Regions from separate parts of the Cohaesibacter sp. ES.047 genome, predicted to be linked through region 1. Evidence: riboswitches for the same ligand, from Rfam matches in the RefSeq annotation. Region 1 holds a riboswitch; the other holds the start of a gene.
The links. Region 1 has a riboswitch for cobalamin ahead of CPH65_RS17140 (ABC transporter substrate-binding protein). Riboswitches for the same ligand answer to the same signal wherever they lie in the genome.

Region 2: linked by a shared signal. The riboswitch ahead of CPH65_RS06200 (ABC transporter substrate-binding protein) and the one ahead of CPH65_RS17140 (ABC transporter substrate-binding protein) in region 1 are both predicted to bind cobalamin.

The regions. Positions count from the first base shown of each region.
Region 1 covers NZ_LT907844.1:3,732,641-3,740,504, forward strand. Annotated here, with positions in the region: gene istA (IS21 family transposase) at 1-588, shown strand, start outside; gene istB (IS21-like element helper ATPase IstB) at 602-1,360, shown strand; gene CPH65_RS17125 (DUF6538 domain-containing protein) at 1,392-2,150, opposite strand; gene CPH65_RS17130 (transposase) at 2,716-2,853, shown strand; partial or broken gene CPH65_RS17135 (IS3 family transposase) at 2,837-3,040, shown strand; cobalamin riboswitch at 3,264-3,481, shown strand; gene CPH65_RS17140 (ABC transporter substrate-binding protein) at 3,710-5,197, shown strand; gene CPH65_RS17145 (ABC transporter permease) at 5,207-6,124, shown strand; gene CPH65_RS17150 (ABC transporter permease) at 6,121-6,879, shown strand; gene CPH65_RS17155 (DUF4198 domain-containing protein) at 7,180-7,864, opposite strand, start outside.
Region 2 covers NZ_LT907844.1:1,371,939-1,379,802, reverse strand. Annotated here, with positions in the region: gene CPH65_RS06205 (copper chaperone PCu(A)C) at 136-660, shown strand; gene CPH65_RS23770 (hypothetical protein) at 688-843, shown strand; cobalamin riboswitch at 975-1,184, shown strand; gene CPH65_RS06200 (ABC transporter substrate-binding protein) at 1,391-2,392, shown strand; gene CPH65_RS06195 (iron ABC transporter permease) at 2,449-3,630, shown strand; gene CPH65_RS06190 (ABC transporter ATP-binding protein) at 3,627-4,400, shown strand; one part of gene CPH65_RS06185 (IS630 family transposase) at 4,515-5,019, shown strand; one part of gene CPH65_RS06185 (IS630 family transposase) at 5,019-5,581, shown strand; gene CPH65_RS06180 (hypothetical protein) at 5,540-5,959, opposite strand; gene CPH65_RS06175 (NAD(P)-dependent alcohol dehydrogenase) at 6,052-7,101, opposite strand; gene CPH65_RS06170 (SDR family NAD(P)-dependent oxidoreductase) at 7,214-7,864, opposite strand, start outside.

The DNA.
Region 1 (7,864 bases):
GCTCTGAAGCCGTTACCCAAAGAGCCTTATGTCTATGCTGAATGGAAGAAGTGCCGGGCCGGGCTCGATTATCATGTCGACATTGATCACCATTATTACTCGGTGCCCTATCAATTGCTGCGTCAGGATCTCTGGGTTCGGATTACAGCCCGCACCATCGAGATTTTCCATAAAAGTCAGAGAGTTGCCGCACATGCCCGGTCATCGGGTAACCGCCAACATACGACACTGCGGGAGCATATGCCAGCCAATCATCGCTTCCGTTCAGGCTGGACACCAGAGGCCATGCGCGAGAAAGCTGTCAGGATAGGCCCCCATGTTGAGACCTTCGTGGATGTCGTCATGCGCAAACGAAACCATCCTGAACAAGGCTATCGCACCTGCATGGGTGTCCTTCGGTTAGCCAAGAGTTTTGGGTCCGATCGCCTCGATGCAGCCTGCGAGCCGGCACTCGTCATCAATGCCCATTCCTATACATCCGTACAGTCCATTCTCAAAAGTGGGCTGGATCGCAAACGTCGAGAAAAGCCCTCGGACGGCCCTGTGATCACTCACTCCAATATCCGTGGGTCTCAATACTTCCATTAAGGAGAAGATAACAATGCTGATACATCCAACCCTGGACAAATTACGATCCCTCAAACTCGATGGCATGGCCGAGGCCTTTGCCGAGCTTGAGGGGCAAGATGGCTCCGCTAACCTGACCCATGCCGAATGGTTGGCTCTTCTGGTCGAGCGGGAAAGCGTCAATCGCGAAACCAAGCGGTTTGAAAGCAGAATGCGGGCTGCTCGCCTGCGTCATGTCGGCGCCTCACCGGAAGACGTCAATTATGGGGCACGGCGCGGTCTCGACAAAGCCCTGTTCCAGACCTTACTGACGTCCAAATGGATCGGCGACAAAAGGAATTTGAGCATCGTCGGGCCATGCGGGGTCGGCAAGACTTGGCTTGCGTGCGCCCTTGCACAGGCTGCTTGCCGGGATGGCATCACGGTCCTGTACAAGCGCACCTCGCGCCTGTTCGATGAGCTGGAATTGGCTCACGGCGATGGGCGCTTCCCACGTCTGTTCAGGACCCTCACGAAAGCACAGTTGCTTATTCTTGATGATTGGGGACCGGATCGCCTCAATGCCAGCCAGCGGCGCGACTTGCTTGAAATCGTCGAAGAAAGATATGGCAATAGTTCGACGCTCATTACCAGCCAACTGCCCATCAGCACATGGCATGATGTCATTGGCGAGCCGACCTTCGCAGATGCCATCCTCGACAGGTTCGTGCACAACTCCTATCGCATCGAACTCGAGGGGCAATCCTTCCGAAAAACTCACGTCAAAATGGATGACGAAACCGGCCAGAACTGATATCAAAAATCAACCGCCTCACGGCAATGCATCAGAGCCGCGCGGATAGCCCGGAATGGGTGCGCGGATGTTGTTGGAATGACTGCGCGGATACGTCGGAATCCGCAGTTTTTCCCGAAGAGACTTTTTTCTGCCAGAACATCTTGTGTTTTTGGACAGCGGCGGCGTCGATTTCTGATACGAGGATGTCCTTGTTTCCGATTGATTTCATCAGATTTCGGACCGCCTTTTTCCTTGGGTTACGCCATTTGCGCAATTGGTCGTCATTCTTGTGCCTGTTGTCATGAGCGCAGAATTCTTCAACGTTGCCCACCAATTCTGACAACCGCAAACCTGGCTCTTCAACACCTCCGAGAAGAGCACGGGCAGCCCCAACATCATCTCCTTCCGCAAGTTTTTCGAAGCGAACCAGGGTCTCCTCCAGCGGAGCCAACAGCAATGACTCAGACGGCAGATAGTTGAGACCTCGTTTTTTGACGATATCTTGAGCAGCCCGGTAGGCATCGGTACTAGTCGGCTGGTCCTGAAGAAGCTTCAAAGCCTCAAGCTCGTCCAAGATTCCCTTCCTCATGGCTGGAGCCAATTCGGCGGCCTGGCGAGCGCTGTCTGTCTTCAATGTTCGATGGATCTCGGTCTTTCCGGCGATACCGACATATTCCTTCGGGACCCGCATCCTGAAATGGAAAGTCCCTTTTCCGCGCTTGATCAAACCGCTCATGAATTGTACCCTTTTCACCAGTGTTGCAACGTCGTCCGGCCAACGACGGTTGCTACACTTTTTGCTACACATTCCGTTTGAATGCTCACAATGCAAGTAGGGCTAAACTTCTAGAAACAAAAAGAGAAATCAATATCGGCCAGATCCACCAGAAGGACTTCCTCTCCGCCATTTTCTAAGCGATAAATTGAAATTTCTATAGTAAATTCAATCGCTCGATGCGCGAGCTCCCGCAAGATCCCCAAATTTGCTACACAAATCTATGCAAAGGTCTATGGTCCTTTCCACGGTTTTCTTCAATTTTCCATGTTGATGGAGCAGACTGAGCGCTTCAACCTGCAAGGGATGCATTCAAGCTAAGTAGCTCGGCATTGGTCGATTTACATGAATTGCAGCATGCGATTATGCGCCTGCTTTACAGCAGGTCTGTTCCGGGCGGATAGCTGCCATTTTCTGCAGTTGCGAGATCTCCAGAGCCGCGAACTAAAAGCGTTCATTCGAGGTATCTCGGTTCCAGACCTGACAGCAGCGGCAAGGTCGGGCGGCTTCCGTTTAAAAAGGGCTGCACTCAGATTTCTTGCTGAAATCCTAGAATTGTAGACACCATGTCCCCTAAAAATGAGGCAAGGAGACTACGATGCCCAATTCCCATTTCACTGAAGAATTCAAGATTGAAGCCGTCAAGCAAATCACCGAGCGAGGGTACTCCGTTGCAGAGGTATCTGAGCGGCTTGGTGTCAGTAGCCATTCGCTTTATGCGTGGAAACTGCCATGACAATGCTGTTGCCGAAAGCTTTTTCAACCTGCTCAAGAGAGCACGCATCCGGCGACGAGTCTACAAAACAAGGGCTGATACCAGACAGGACATCTTCGACTACATCGAAATGTTCTACAATCCAAAACGCAAACACGCTACAAACGGAATGCTCTCGCCCGTCGAATATGAGCGACTAAAAATTTGAAGCCCCGAGGTGTCTACAATTCTAGGGGCAATTCATATGGAAAAATCTCAGCCACACCCTCCAGACTATCTTGAGGCTTCCTCACGAGACCGAGCGCAGAATTAAGCCTGTTCGCCGGTTTTGTTATTCTCAAAATTCGTGGCTCGATCTTGAGTACTGAGTTCGATTGTTTGTTTCAGTAAAAATTGTGCCTAAGTGAGCAATTGACACCGCGGGCGCGTGATGTAAAAACGCTGGCGAAGGTTCTCCCAAGGCGAATGCTACGGGAGATGAAAAGGGAATATGGTGAGGGTGACCCAACTCGGGACCGATGCCATAGCTGCCCCCGCAACTGTAAGCGGATAGGACTGAGCAACATGCCACTGGGGCAAAGCCCCCGGGAAGGCGCTTAGATCTGATATGCCGCAAGCCAGGAGACCTGCCTTCGAGGGGTTCTTCAAAGAGCCTTTTATCAACCGGGCGGGGTGCTCCGGCGATTGTGAAGGATGGGCCTCTATCCGCGCTTTCTGCTGCTGCCTTGCTCATTGTCAAAAAAGCTTCGGGGTGAAGTGAGGATGACCAACGGCCTGTGCTTGGCGGGATCAATCCACTCCATTTCTCGATTCTATTGGCCAAAACCATGATGTCTCTCTAACGAGAGCGCGTGGTCACTATGTCAAGGAATGCATTATGCTCTTCAGCAAAACCAGCTTTATTCAGGCCTCACTAATCGCGGTCGGCATTATCGGCGCTGCCACGGCTTGGGCGGCAGAACCGATCGAAGTCGGCCAAACCTATCTCACTAGAGGCGTTGAACCCACCAAGGGGTCCAATGGCTGGGCTCTGGTCAGCCATGGCATTGGCGAGAATCTGTTCTCCGTTGATGAGAAAGGCGCGTTGGTGCCCCAACTCGCAAACGATGCCAAAAGGACAGGTGATCTGACTTGGGAAATCGAGCTCGCACCCGGCAATTTCTTCTCTGACGGCTCTGCTGTTGATGCGAAAACTCTGGCTGCCGGTTTTGAAGAAGTCTTTGCCGACAACAAAGCTGCATTGGCAACAGGAGGCAAACTGAGCTTTGAAGCTTTGGCTGATCTCACCCTTAAAGTGACCACTGAGAAGCCTGTGCCACGCATTCAAGCCCTGTTTGCCGAATGGCCTCTGATTGCCTTCAAGCCTACGGGTGATGGGCAGGCTGTTTTTTCCGGTCCGTATGCGGTCACTAGCTTCAAGGCGGACTCTGACATCGAGTTGGTTCCCAATGCCTATTATGAAGGTGCCGAAAACCGCTCGCCTGTCACTATTCACAAATTCGGCGATGCTCAAGCAATGACTTTGGCGCTGGAATCCGGCGAACTCGATTTGGCATTCGGATTACCCTCCGAGACGGTCTCTCGGCTCAATTCCAATCCTGATCTCACGGTCAAGTCATTCCCTGTCGGCTATCAGTATTTTGCATGGCTAAATACAACTCGCCCGGCCTTGTCCGACAAGCGCGTGCGTCAAGCTCTTGATCTAACATTTGATCGCAAAGAGTTGGTTGCTGCGATCAACGGTGGCTTGCCTGCAATTGGCGCCTATGCTCCTTACTTCCCCTTTGCAGCCAAACAAGCTCGACCTACGGATCTCGAAAAAGCCGCGTCTCTGCTCGAGGAAGCGGGGTGGGTGAAAGGATCTGATGGAGTGCGCACAAAGGATGGCGTAGCCCTGACGCTGTTAGCTTTGACCTACCCACAACGCCCTGATCTCGTCACGATGCTGCCGGTGGTCAAAGCGGAGTTGGCACGTGTTGGTATTGCTCTCGAAACCCGAATTGTCGACAACATTTCGCAAGTCGTTGGCGAAGGGGAATATGACATCGCCTTGTGGGCGCAACATACCGCACCAAGCGGAGATCCGGCGTTCTTTCTTAACTCCATGCTGGCTACTGGTGCGTCTATGAACCACGCCAAATATTCGTCTAAGGCATTTGATGCCATTGTCGCCAAATTTGCGAGTGAGAGCGACGCAAACAACCGCAATGCACTGGCTTTGGAAGCACAAACACAACTGTTCGAGGATGTTCCGATCAGTTTCCTTGTCTCTCCGGTCTGGTATGCCGGGATGTCCAAACGTTTGGAGAACTACCAGCCATGGGGTTCTGACTATCACGTGCTGCGCGCCGATATTGGTGAATAGTCTCAAAAAATGAAAGCTCTTTTGCGACAGACGGCTGGTATTCTCTCAAGCTTGTTGGTGATTTCCATAATCACTTTTGCGGTCATCATCAACATGCCTTCCGATCCGGTCGACATTGCAATTAGAGCCTGGAATCTGGCCGCGACGGATGAAACTGTCGCGGCCCTTCGTCAGGAATGGGGATTGGATCAGCCCTTTCTAATTCGATATTTCAATTGGCTCCTGGGCTTTGTAACAGGAAATTGGGGGCGCTCTTTCCAATCCGGCCAACTGGTCTTTGCTGAGTTTCTTGAGCGGCTAGCAATCTCTTTCTTGTTAGGGTTTTGCGGTTTGGCCCTTGCCGGCATTATGGCCATTCCTCTTGGTTTCTTTGCTGCGCTTAAACCGGGAGGTGTGGTCGATCACTTTAGTCGCACCCTGTCGGTTTTCGTGCAAACAGTGCCTGCATTCTGGAGCGGATTGGTGTTGCTATGGGTCTTGGGTGCCAAATTGCATTGGCTACGCCCCTTTTCTCAAGACGTCGAAACTCTATTTTTGGCGATCTGCCTGATCGCGCTGCATTCAACGGCAGTATTTGCTCGCGTTTATCGCAAAGCCCTGCGCGACTGCATCACCGCACCCTATTTTGCAACGGCCCTCTCCAAGGGTCTCACGAGACGGCAGGCATTGTGGCACCACTGCAACAAGAGTGCGCTGTTCGCGCTTTTCTCTGCGGTCCATTCAGAAGCTGGCTGGGTGATCGGCAGCACCGCGACCATGGAGATATTGTTTAACTTTCCCGGCATCAGCCAGTTTCTCGTTAAAAGCATCGAGGCACGAGATCAGATGATCCTGCAGGCCTACGTCATGGTGGTCGCTCTCTGGATGGTCCTCATTTCGGTTCTCGTCAAGGTTATCCAGCGCTGGTTGGATCCGAGGGTTTCATGAACCGATTCTATGGAATAGCTCTGCTTCTTGTCTTGCTGTGCCTGTGTGGCTATTGGCAACCGGTTGATCCTGATGCTGTCGATGTCTTGTCCAAGTTTGCTCCAATCAGTCGCGATCACCTTCTGGGGACGGATCATTTGGGGCGAGATGTGCTATCCAGGATCATGGTTGGGGGATGGAGAACCGGGACGGTTCTGTGTCTTGTTGCGCTTATCGGCTTTGTCAACGGAACGATGTTTGGCAGTATGGCCGCTCTTCTTGGTGGTTGGGCTGAAGAGGGAGTTTTGCGCACGACCCAGCTTTTTCTGATGGTGCCAACTCTGATCATTGCTCTTTGCGCTGCGTCCATTTTGGGCCTGTCGCCCGTTACGGGTGGCTTGGCCCTTGGATTGGCCGGGATTGGCCAACAAACCCTAATGGCGCACGGCTTGACGAAGCGCTTGCTAGGCCAGCCTTTCATTCTGTCTGCCCATGCAATGGGACTATCCCGCACAGCGATTCTTTTCAGCCATGTTTTGCCAAACACATTGCCAACGCTTTTCACGTATCTTGGTAATCAGATGGGAGCCGCCGCAGTCGCCTATGCTTCTCTTGCCTTCATCGGGCTTGGCGTGGATCCCTCCAAGCCAGACTGGGGCAGCATGTTGTTTGAATATCGCATGTTCATATTCGATCATCCGATGTTAATGATCTGGCCAGGTATTGCTCTGTCAGTCGTGGTATTCACTCTCCATCACACCTTTGATCATGACTGAACAAAGCAAAGGTGTTCATTGCGAAAGCAGTTCGGGATACGGCCACATTTGGGGCGTTATGGCGTTTTGAAACGGGCGTCGATAAAAACATAGCAGGTATAAGGATAAGCTTGTATCGGGGAGCTGCTTAAATCTTCGGCAGCTCTACCCTGAGCGGAAAAGAGTTAAGCCACCCGTGAATAAAATCTCGGATGGCAACATCTGCGGGAATCAAGTCGTGAGAGACTTTCCATGGCACCTTTTAATGCCAGCTAAAGCCCGAAAAGAGCTATGTCTAGCGATTGGACGGTCGGCACAGGCCTATTTGAACTCTGTGACGTCGATCCAGAGCACTGCATCTTGAGAAAGTTCCTTGCCTTCATGTTCGGTCGCGGGCCCCGCACCCATGCAGGCAAAGCCCCATTTGCCCGCGCGTGGCAGGCCGAAACTGAACATGCCGTTAGCATCGGTGAAGGCAACAATTGCGCTGTCGGGAACCGGCCCATCGGCTTCCTTGGAGAAGGCGTTGGCTTCCAGATCGACCGTCGGATTGATATATTCGATCTCGCATTCGATGCCTGCGGCAGGCTTACCTTCGGACAGTACCTGGCCGGTGAATGAGCTGCCAACAAAGATCTGATAGGGCTTGTTGAAAGGAACGATCTCTGTCGCAAGTCCCAGAGGCTCATTCCAGTCGGTCGGCATGGCCTTGTTAACGAAGCTCTTGGTGATCTGCTGGATGTAGATGTCTTCGCTTTCCTCATAGTAGGGCGTAGGGGTCAGGGCAAAGATATAATCCCCGTTGCGCTTGATCTTGTATGAGGTCTCGAATCCTTTGGCGTCATTGTGGGCGCCCTTCCAGACGATCGGATTCAATGTCGGTAGCAGATCGGTTTTTTTGCCTTTGAAATAGACATCAAAGGCTTCCGGCTGGCCCATATCCATGGCATGGCCGTTTTCCATCGGATGGCCAAACATCATTTTCAAGGGAATTTTCGCCGCCTTG
Region 2 (7,864 bases), 2.4 Mb from region 1:
GAGACAGTTGCGCCTCAGCCAGAGACCGACCCGCATGCCTTATATGCAGATGGGCGACCGTGGCACTGAGCGCATATGCGAGACTTCCGCGCCCCAAACCAACTTGAAAGCGCGCCGGAAGCCTGGAGAGAGACCATGAAAACGACCTTGAAATCCGCTGCACTCACCGCATTCCTCGCCATTGCGGCAACCTCTGCATCCGCCCACGGTTACAAGCTGGGAGACATTTCCGTCCATCATCCCTATGCCATCGAAACCCCCAAGGTGGTTAAATCCGGTGGCGGCTACATGACCATCACCAACAATGGCGAGAAAGACGACGCCCTCGTTGCAGTCAAGGCGGACTTCCCGCAGGTCATGTTGCACAAGACCGAGATCAAGGATGGCGTCGCCACCATGCCGCATATGCCCAAAATCGTGGTGAAGGCCGGCGAAACCGTCACCTTCAAGCCCGGCAGCCTGCATGTCATGTTCATGGGCCTTAATGGAGACCCGTTTGAAGTGGGCGAAAAAATCCCTGCGACGCTGGTGTTTGAAAAAGCCGGTGAATTGGATGTCGTATTCAATGTTGAAGCCCGCAACGGCAAAGCCGAAGAGATGTCCATGGACCATTCTGGACATGACAAGTCCGATCCCCACGCTGAGCACAAGCACAAATAGGATCGGTCATGACAAACATTGATACGAATGCCGCGTGAGCTTCCCTTCTGGAAAGGAGCGGCACTCTTCGGGCTCGCCATTTCCCTGTTCTTCCCGCTTGCAGGGTTGGCACTGATCGGCGCGTTGTTGATCGACCTTGTCGTGGTGTCAAATCTGCCCCGGCTGAAGGCAGTGGTGAGTTAACCCGACATAACAGGACCGCTCGCGACAGGCGTTGCGGGCGGTCTCATAGAACCAAGAGTTTCAGCCAGAGCATGAAAATGGATGGGCTGGGTTATGCGTCTGAGTTGCTTGTTTGTTTTGGGTGCCTTTGCTAGGGTGCGCGGGCATGTGGTTCCGCAAGTAGAAGCGGATCAAAAGGGAACCCGGTGCGGACTACCCAACAGGGGCCAAAACCGGGGCTGCCCTCGCAACTGTAAACGGTGAGCAATCCTTCATTGCCACTGAGATCTTTGGATCTTGGGAAGGGAAGGAAAGCGCATGAACCGTAAGCCAGGAGACCTGCCACAGCGTCAAACCACGCAACCCGGACGAGGGAATCCGGCAGGAGAATATTTGGTGTACACCAAGCCGAACGCCAGCGCTCTTTAGGATACTTTCATTCTGGATAGACCCAGTGCCTATGTCACTGTGCTCCACCCAGCTTCGCCATCTTGATCAGTTAGCCAGCGTTCCACTGTTTCTTTGCCAGATTCAAGGTCTCGACTTCTTTTGACTTTGGATATCAAAAATGAATCTCAAATTTCAAACCCCATACGCTGCTGTCTTTGCCGTCGCTGTTCTGACATCAGCCCCTTTTTGCTCGGTGTCATGGGCTGAGGACACGCAATACCCGGTCACGATCGAGAATTGTGGCTATGAAACCACCTTCGAGGCAGCTCCAACCCACGCGGTTACCTTGAGCAACAACGCGACGGAAATGATGCTGGCACTCGGCCTTGAAGATCACATGGCCGGCACATCCTACATGGCCAATCTGACGATCAGCCCGAACTATGCCGAAGCCTACAAAAAAGTACCGATCCTTTCGCCTCTCGTGGCGACCACAGAACAGCTGATCGATGCTGAGGCTGATTTCGTTTATGCCGGTTACCCCGACGGCTTCAGCAAGAAGCGCCATTCGCGCGAGCAGCTTCAGGATCTGGGCATGAAGACCCACATGAACACCGAAGGCTGTAATCTGGGCAAATATGGCTTCGAGCAGCTCTATGCTGAGATCCGCACCATTGCCAAGATCTTCAACGTCAAGGATCGTGGCGAAGCACTGATCGAGAATCTGTCTGCCCGCGTCGCCGATATCGAAGAGAAGCTCAAGGACGTCGAGCCCGTTTCGGTCTTCATTTTCAATGGTGGCGAATCCGCTCCCCGCGCTGTGTTGGGCAACACCATGCACTCCACCGTCGTTGAGCTTGCCAAGGGAAAGAACATCTTTGGCGAGATGCCCAAACGCTATGGCACCGTCGCCTGGGAGCAGATCGCGGAGCGCGACCCGACCTTCATTGACGTTTTCTATTCCGGAACGGCAAGCGGCAAGGTCGTCGACAATCCGACCAAGGATTTGGGCGACGTGCGCATCAGCATTCTAAAATCCAATCCCACGATTGCCGAGACGACCGCCGTCAAGCAAGACAATTTCGTCACAATTGACTCCGTCATGGGACAGCCCGGTCCCAGCTCCGTTCGCGCATTGGAGCGTCTTGCCAAGGCGTTCCACCCTGAAGCCTTCAAATAAGGGCTGAATTAGCGGTGGCCTGATATCGGGCCATCGCCAATCCCTTGAAGAAAATCATGTCGATTTTTCCAACAAAAAGCGCCGCCGAAACCGACCGGCAAGCCCAATTGATTGCCGCATTGCAAACGCCAGCATCAGCGGCTCAGATCGGGGCAAAAGACCTGTCTGCGTCTGCTCAATCTGAGCGTCGGTCGATTGCCCGGCGGCAGTATATTGTTGTCCTTTTGGGGCTTTGCTTGTTGTTGGTGCTCATGGCCCTTGCGGGGCTCATGCTCGGCTCGGTTCATATCCCGGCAACGACAGCGATCAAGATACTGGCCAATGCACTCTTGGGCGATAGCGTGATCACCCCTGACTGGCGCCACGCCCACGAAGTCATCGTCATCCAGTCCCGCATCCCGCGCGTCGTCTTGGCAGCCATTGTTGGCGGAAGCCTTGGGGCGACCGGCATGACCATTCAGGCAATCGTGCGCAATCCCCTGGCTGGCCCGAGCATTCTGGGGGTGTCTTCGGGGGCTGCGACCGGGGCGGTGATTGTCATGCGCTGGGGCCTGATCGGCTTTGGCGTCTTCACCCTTCACATATCCGCGTTTCTGGGCGGCTTGATCACTTTGGCGATTGTTTTCTGGGTGGCCAGAACCGGCGGACAAATCACGCCGACGCGCCTTGTTCTGGCAGGGGTCGCCATGAGCGCCATCCTCTCGGCACTAACGAGCATGATCGTCTTGACCTCGCCCGACCCGCAATTGGCCTCACGGGTTTTGTTCTGGACACTGGGTGGCTTTGGCACGGCGCAGTGGAAGCTCCTGCCTTTGCCAACCATCACGCTGTTCGTCGGCCTCATCATCATGCTGCTGCAAGCAAGACGCCTCAATCTCCTATTGGCCGGAGATGAGAGCGCCATTGCCTTAGGACTTGATGTTGCCCGGTTTCGTAAAGTGATGTTTCTGCTGACCGCAGCTCTCACCGGCATCATGGTCTCGCTGGCAGGTGTGATCAGCTTCGTTGGCCTCATCATGCCCCATATCGTTCGGTTTCTGGTGGGCGCTGACCATCGGCGGGCCTTGATCGCGGTGACCTTGACGGGGGCGAGCTTCACGGTGGCCGCAGACCTTCTTGCCCGCACGATCATCTCACCGCTCGAGCTACCGGTTGGCATTGTCACGTCTCTGGTCGGAGGGCCATTTTTCATCTGGCTGCTGCGCCGGGACGCAAGATCACAGGGACTGCCGAAATGACGATTGAACCCGGCACTCTACTGATGGACAAGGTGACCTACGAGGTCGGCACTGCCAAGCTTGTCGACAATGTCTCGCTTGAGGTGTACGCAGGCGAGATCGTCGGCATTCTGGGCCCCAATGGCGCCGGGAAATCGTCGCTGCTTGGCACCATCTATCACCTCAATCGCCCTTCGGCGGGAAGTATCACGGTCAACGGCAAGGATGTCTGGCAACAGTCAACCGAATGGGTCGCGCAGAATATCGGCGCGGTGTTGCAGGACATGCCGACGGACTTTCCCCTGACGACACGGGACATCATCGCAATGGGGCGCTCAGCCCACAAACGCTTGCTGTCTCCTGACACACCCCATGATCACAGGCTCATCGACAGTGCGATCGAGTTGCTCAATCTCGGCCCCATGCAAGACCGGTCTTTCTCGACCCTGTCGGGCGGAGAGCGTCAACGCGCCCTGCTCGCCCGGACGCTTGTGCAGCAGCCGCGCATCCTTGTCCTTGACGAGCCCACCAACCATCTCGATATCCACCATCAGCTACAGTTGCTGCAGCTTGTGAAGTCATTGAAAACAACGGTCATCGCAGCCCTGCATGACCTCAATCTGGCTGCCGTCTTCTGCGATCGATTGTGTATCCTGAACAAAGGCCAGTTGGTCGCATCGGGCACGCCCGAAGCGGTGCTGACGAAAGAGCTTTTAAGGGACATCTATCGGATCGACGCCACAATCGATAGGCACCCGACAACAGGGCACCTCTGGATTTTCCCCTACTAGCATTAGCCGCGCTGGTCCTTGCCGAAGCGTAATACCAAGGGCGTGAAGTTCTGACTCTTTAGGGATTCCATTTTTAGCACTGGCGTGATTCAACATGGCAAAGGAGATTTTGCCATGTCTGCCGCTTTGATTCTTAGCGATGCTTTTGACGCCGATAGTTTGCGCCGTCTTGCCAAAGGATGCCGCAATGCCAAACAGAGCCGCCGCCTACTGGCCATTGCGGCTGTCTATGACGGCATGAACCGTGCTGATGCCGCCAAAGTCGGCGGTATGGACCGCCAGACTTTGCGAGATTGGGTTCTTCGCTTCAATGAGCAAGGCACCGATGGTCTTGTCGACATCAAAGCAACCGGCGCTCCCATGCGCTTGAGCCCAGAACAGCTCGAAGAGTTTGTTGCTATCGTTGAAACCGGTCCTGATCCTGAGAAGGACGGCGTCTCTGTCTGGCGTAGCCAGGATCTGGTGCGTGTGATCCAAGAGCGGTTTGGGGTCTCCTACAAGGAACGTGGAGTACGGGATCTTTTGCGCCGCATGGGGTATGTGCGCATATCTGGTCGACCTCAACATCCAGAACAAAAGCCTGAAGTCATTGATGCTTTCAAAAAAACTTCTCCGCAACGTTGGCAGCGCATGTAGGCCATTTGCCAAAGAACAAGCCCATCGAGATTTGGTGGCAAGATGAGGCTAGGCTTGGTCAGAAGAATGGACTGGCCCGACTATGGGCAAAAAAGGGAACCAGACCACGTCTGCCAGCCGATCAGCGATATAAAAATGCCTATCTGTTCGGTGCAATATGTCCAGCGCGTGGCGTTGGCGCGGGATTGATGATGCCTTTTGCAAATACACAGGCCATGCAAATGCACCTCGAAGAAGTCTCAAGGACAGTGGCGCGCGGCGCTCATGCCGTGGTGCTGATGGATCGTGCCGGATGGCATACGACAAGCAGACTCAACGTGCCCAAGAATATCACCATCCTCCTGTTGCCTTCCAAATCACCGGAACTGAACCCAGTTGAGAATATTTGGCAGTATCTGCGCGGTACCTTCCTGTCCAATCGGGTCTTCGAAGACTATGCCGCCATTCTTGATGCTGGTTGCCAAGCATGGAAGAGCCTCTCCGCCAACCCAACCATCATCCATTCAATAGGTATGAGAAAATGGGCTCAAGAAGGTCAGAATTAAATGCCGTTGGTATGAGGTCAAAAGTACGACCGATGATGGGCTGCTGGCGGGTGCCGCAAAAGCACCTAGACATCGCAGCCCCGGGCACCGGCCCGGCGCAATGGTGAAGTCCGCCCACAGAGCTTCGGCCAGATCGTAACGCGTCTGATGCATCACGCTGCCCGCACCCAGAACGATGTCTAGGTGGGCCTCACGACAGGCCTCCAGTGCCTTGGGTGAGATCTCGGTGTGCAAGGTGATTTGGATGGCAACAGCCCCGCCAGTGACAAGTGCATTTAGGGCTTCGAGGCAGGACGCAACGGACTTTGAACCACTCACTGGAATGACCAGGCCGAGGCTTTCAAACCACGCCAGAAATTCTTCTTTATCGGTCGGCAAGCATCTCAGTCATAGGTCATCCAGTGTTGGGACAATGAAAGGGCCCGCCATATAAAGGTAGCTGCTGGCGGGCCCTTCTGGGAGGAGGAGCTTTAACCCTTGACCTCGTTTTCGACCTTGATCTGGATTTTGACGTCGGTCGGGCGACCTTCCGCGGCGCGGTCAAACGCTGCAATGGCATCTTCAAAAACATAGGTTTCCGAAATCAGCGGCTTGAGATCGACTTTGCCCGAAGCGATCAACGCCAGGGCACGGTCAAATACATTGGCGTAACGGAACACTGTTTTGATGCTGATTTCCTTGGCAATCGCCGCGTTGACATTGAACTGTACGCGGTCGGGTGGCAGGCCTACGAGAACCAGTGTGCCACCGGGCCGCACGGCCCTGATTATGTCATCGTAAACTTTCGGACTGCCCGACGCCTCAAAAACAACATCAGCACCCCAATTGTCGGTCTTCGCGTTCACCGCCTCTTCAAGGCTCTGCTTGGCAACATTGACCGGCTCGATGCCGTTATAGCCTGCAGCGATGGCGAGCTTGTGGTCGGAAACATCGGAAATGATCACCTTCGAGCAACCGCCCGCAAGAGCCGCCAAGGCAACCATCACGCCGATGGTGCCTGCACCAATAACCACCGCAACGTCACCCGGGTTGATCGAGGCCTTCGCAGCAGCCTGCATACCGATGGCGAAAGGTTCGACAAGGGCGCCTTCCTCAAAGCTGACATTCTCGGGCAGCTTGTAGGTGAAGGCTGCCTTGTGCAGTGCGTAGGGCGCAAGGATGCCATGGTCCGGCGGGGTGGCCCAAAAGGTTACGGCTGGATCGACATTGTAAATACCAAGCTTTGAGGCACGCGAAGAAAGATCCGGCACGCCTGGCTCCATGCAGACACGATCTCCAACTTGGAAGTTGGTGACATTCGCCCCCACTTCCACCACGGTTCCCGAACCTTCATGGCCCAAAACCATCGGCTCACGGACGATATAGTCGCCAATGCCGCCATGGGTGTAATAGTGCACGTCACTCCCACACACGCCGACCGTATGAATGGCAATCTTGACGTCGTCCGGCCCCGTCACGGTCGGCAGATCAATATCCCTTATGGACAGCTCGTCTTTCTTTTCCAGAACGAGTGCACGCATGGTTTCCTCCCAAAAGGCTGAATTCTGAGTTTGGACTTGGACGCAAAGGAGCAAGCGTGCCTTTGCGAAACATCTTGCGGAGCCGGCATCACCGGCCCCGCGTGCTAATTGACTAGACGGTCATCTTCATGCCGCCATCCACATAGTAGGTGGAGCCTATCGAATAGCTGGCACGGTCGGAACACAGGAATACATAAAAATCGGCCAGTTCCTGCGGTGAACAGAAGCGGTTGATGGGCGCATGTTCTTCTGCGACTTCTTGCAGATACCCCTGCCAGTCACCGCCCTTGTCGGCCGTCAACTCGCGAGCTGTATTTTCCCAATCCGGTGTCTGCACAAGACCTGGATTGACGCAGTTCACGCGGATGTTCTTGCCCACAACCTCGGTTGCAAGGGTGCGCGAGAACATCATCAGCGCTGCTTTGGTCACATTGTAGATCGGCTCGTACCACAGTGGCTGCGCTGCGCAGATAGAACCGGTGTTGAGCACAATGCCGGCGCCTTTCTTCTCCATATGCGGCACAAGCCCGCGCGACAGGCGGATTGCGGCCATCACGTGCAGATCCCAATAGGCTTGCCACTTCTCGTCGCCCGCCTCCATGATGGTTTCATTCGAACCGGTACCCGCATTGTTGATGAGAATATCGGCTCCGCCTGCTTTCTCTGCCGCTTCGATGACGGCAGCAACGCCTTCAAGCGTCGAGACATCGCCAACGGCGGGCACAGCAAGCGCACCGATCTTGTCGCAAGCTTCCTTGACCTT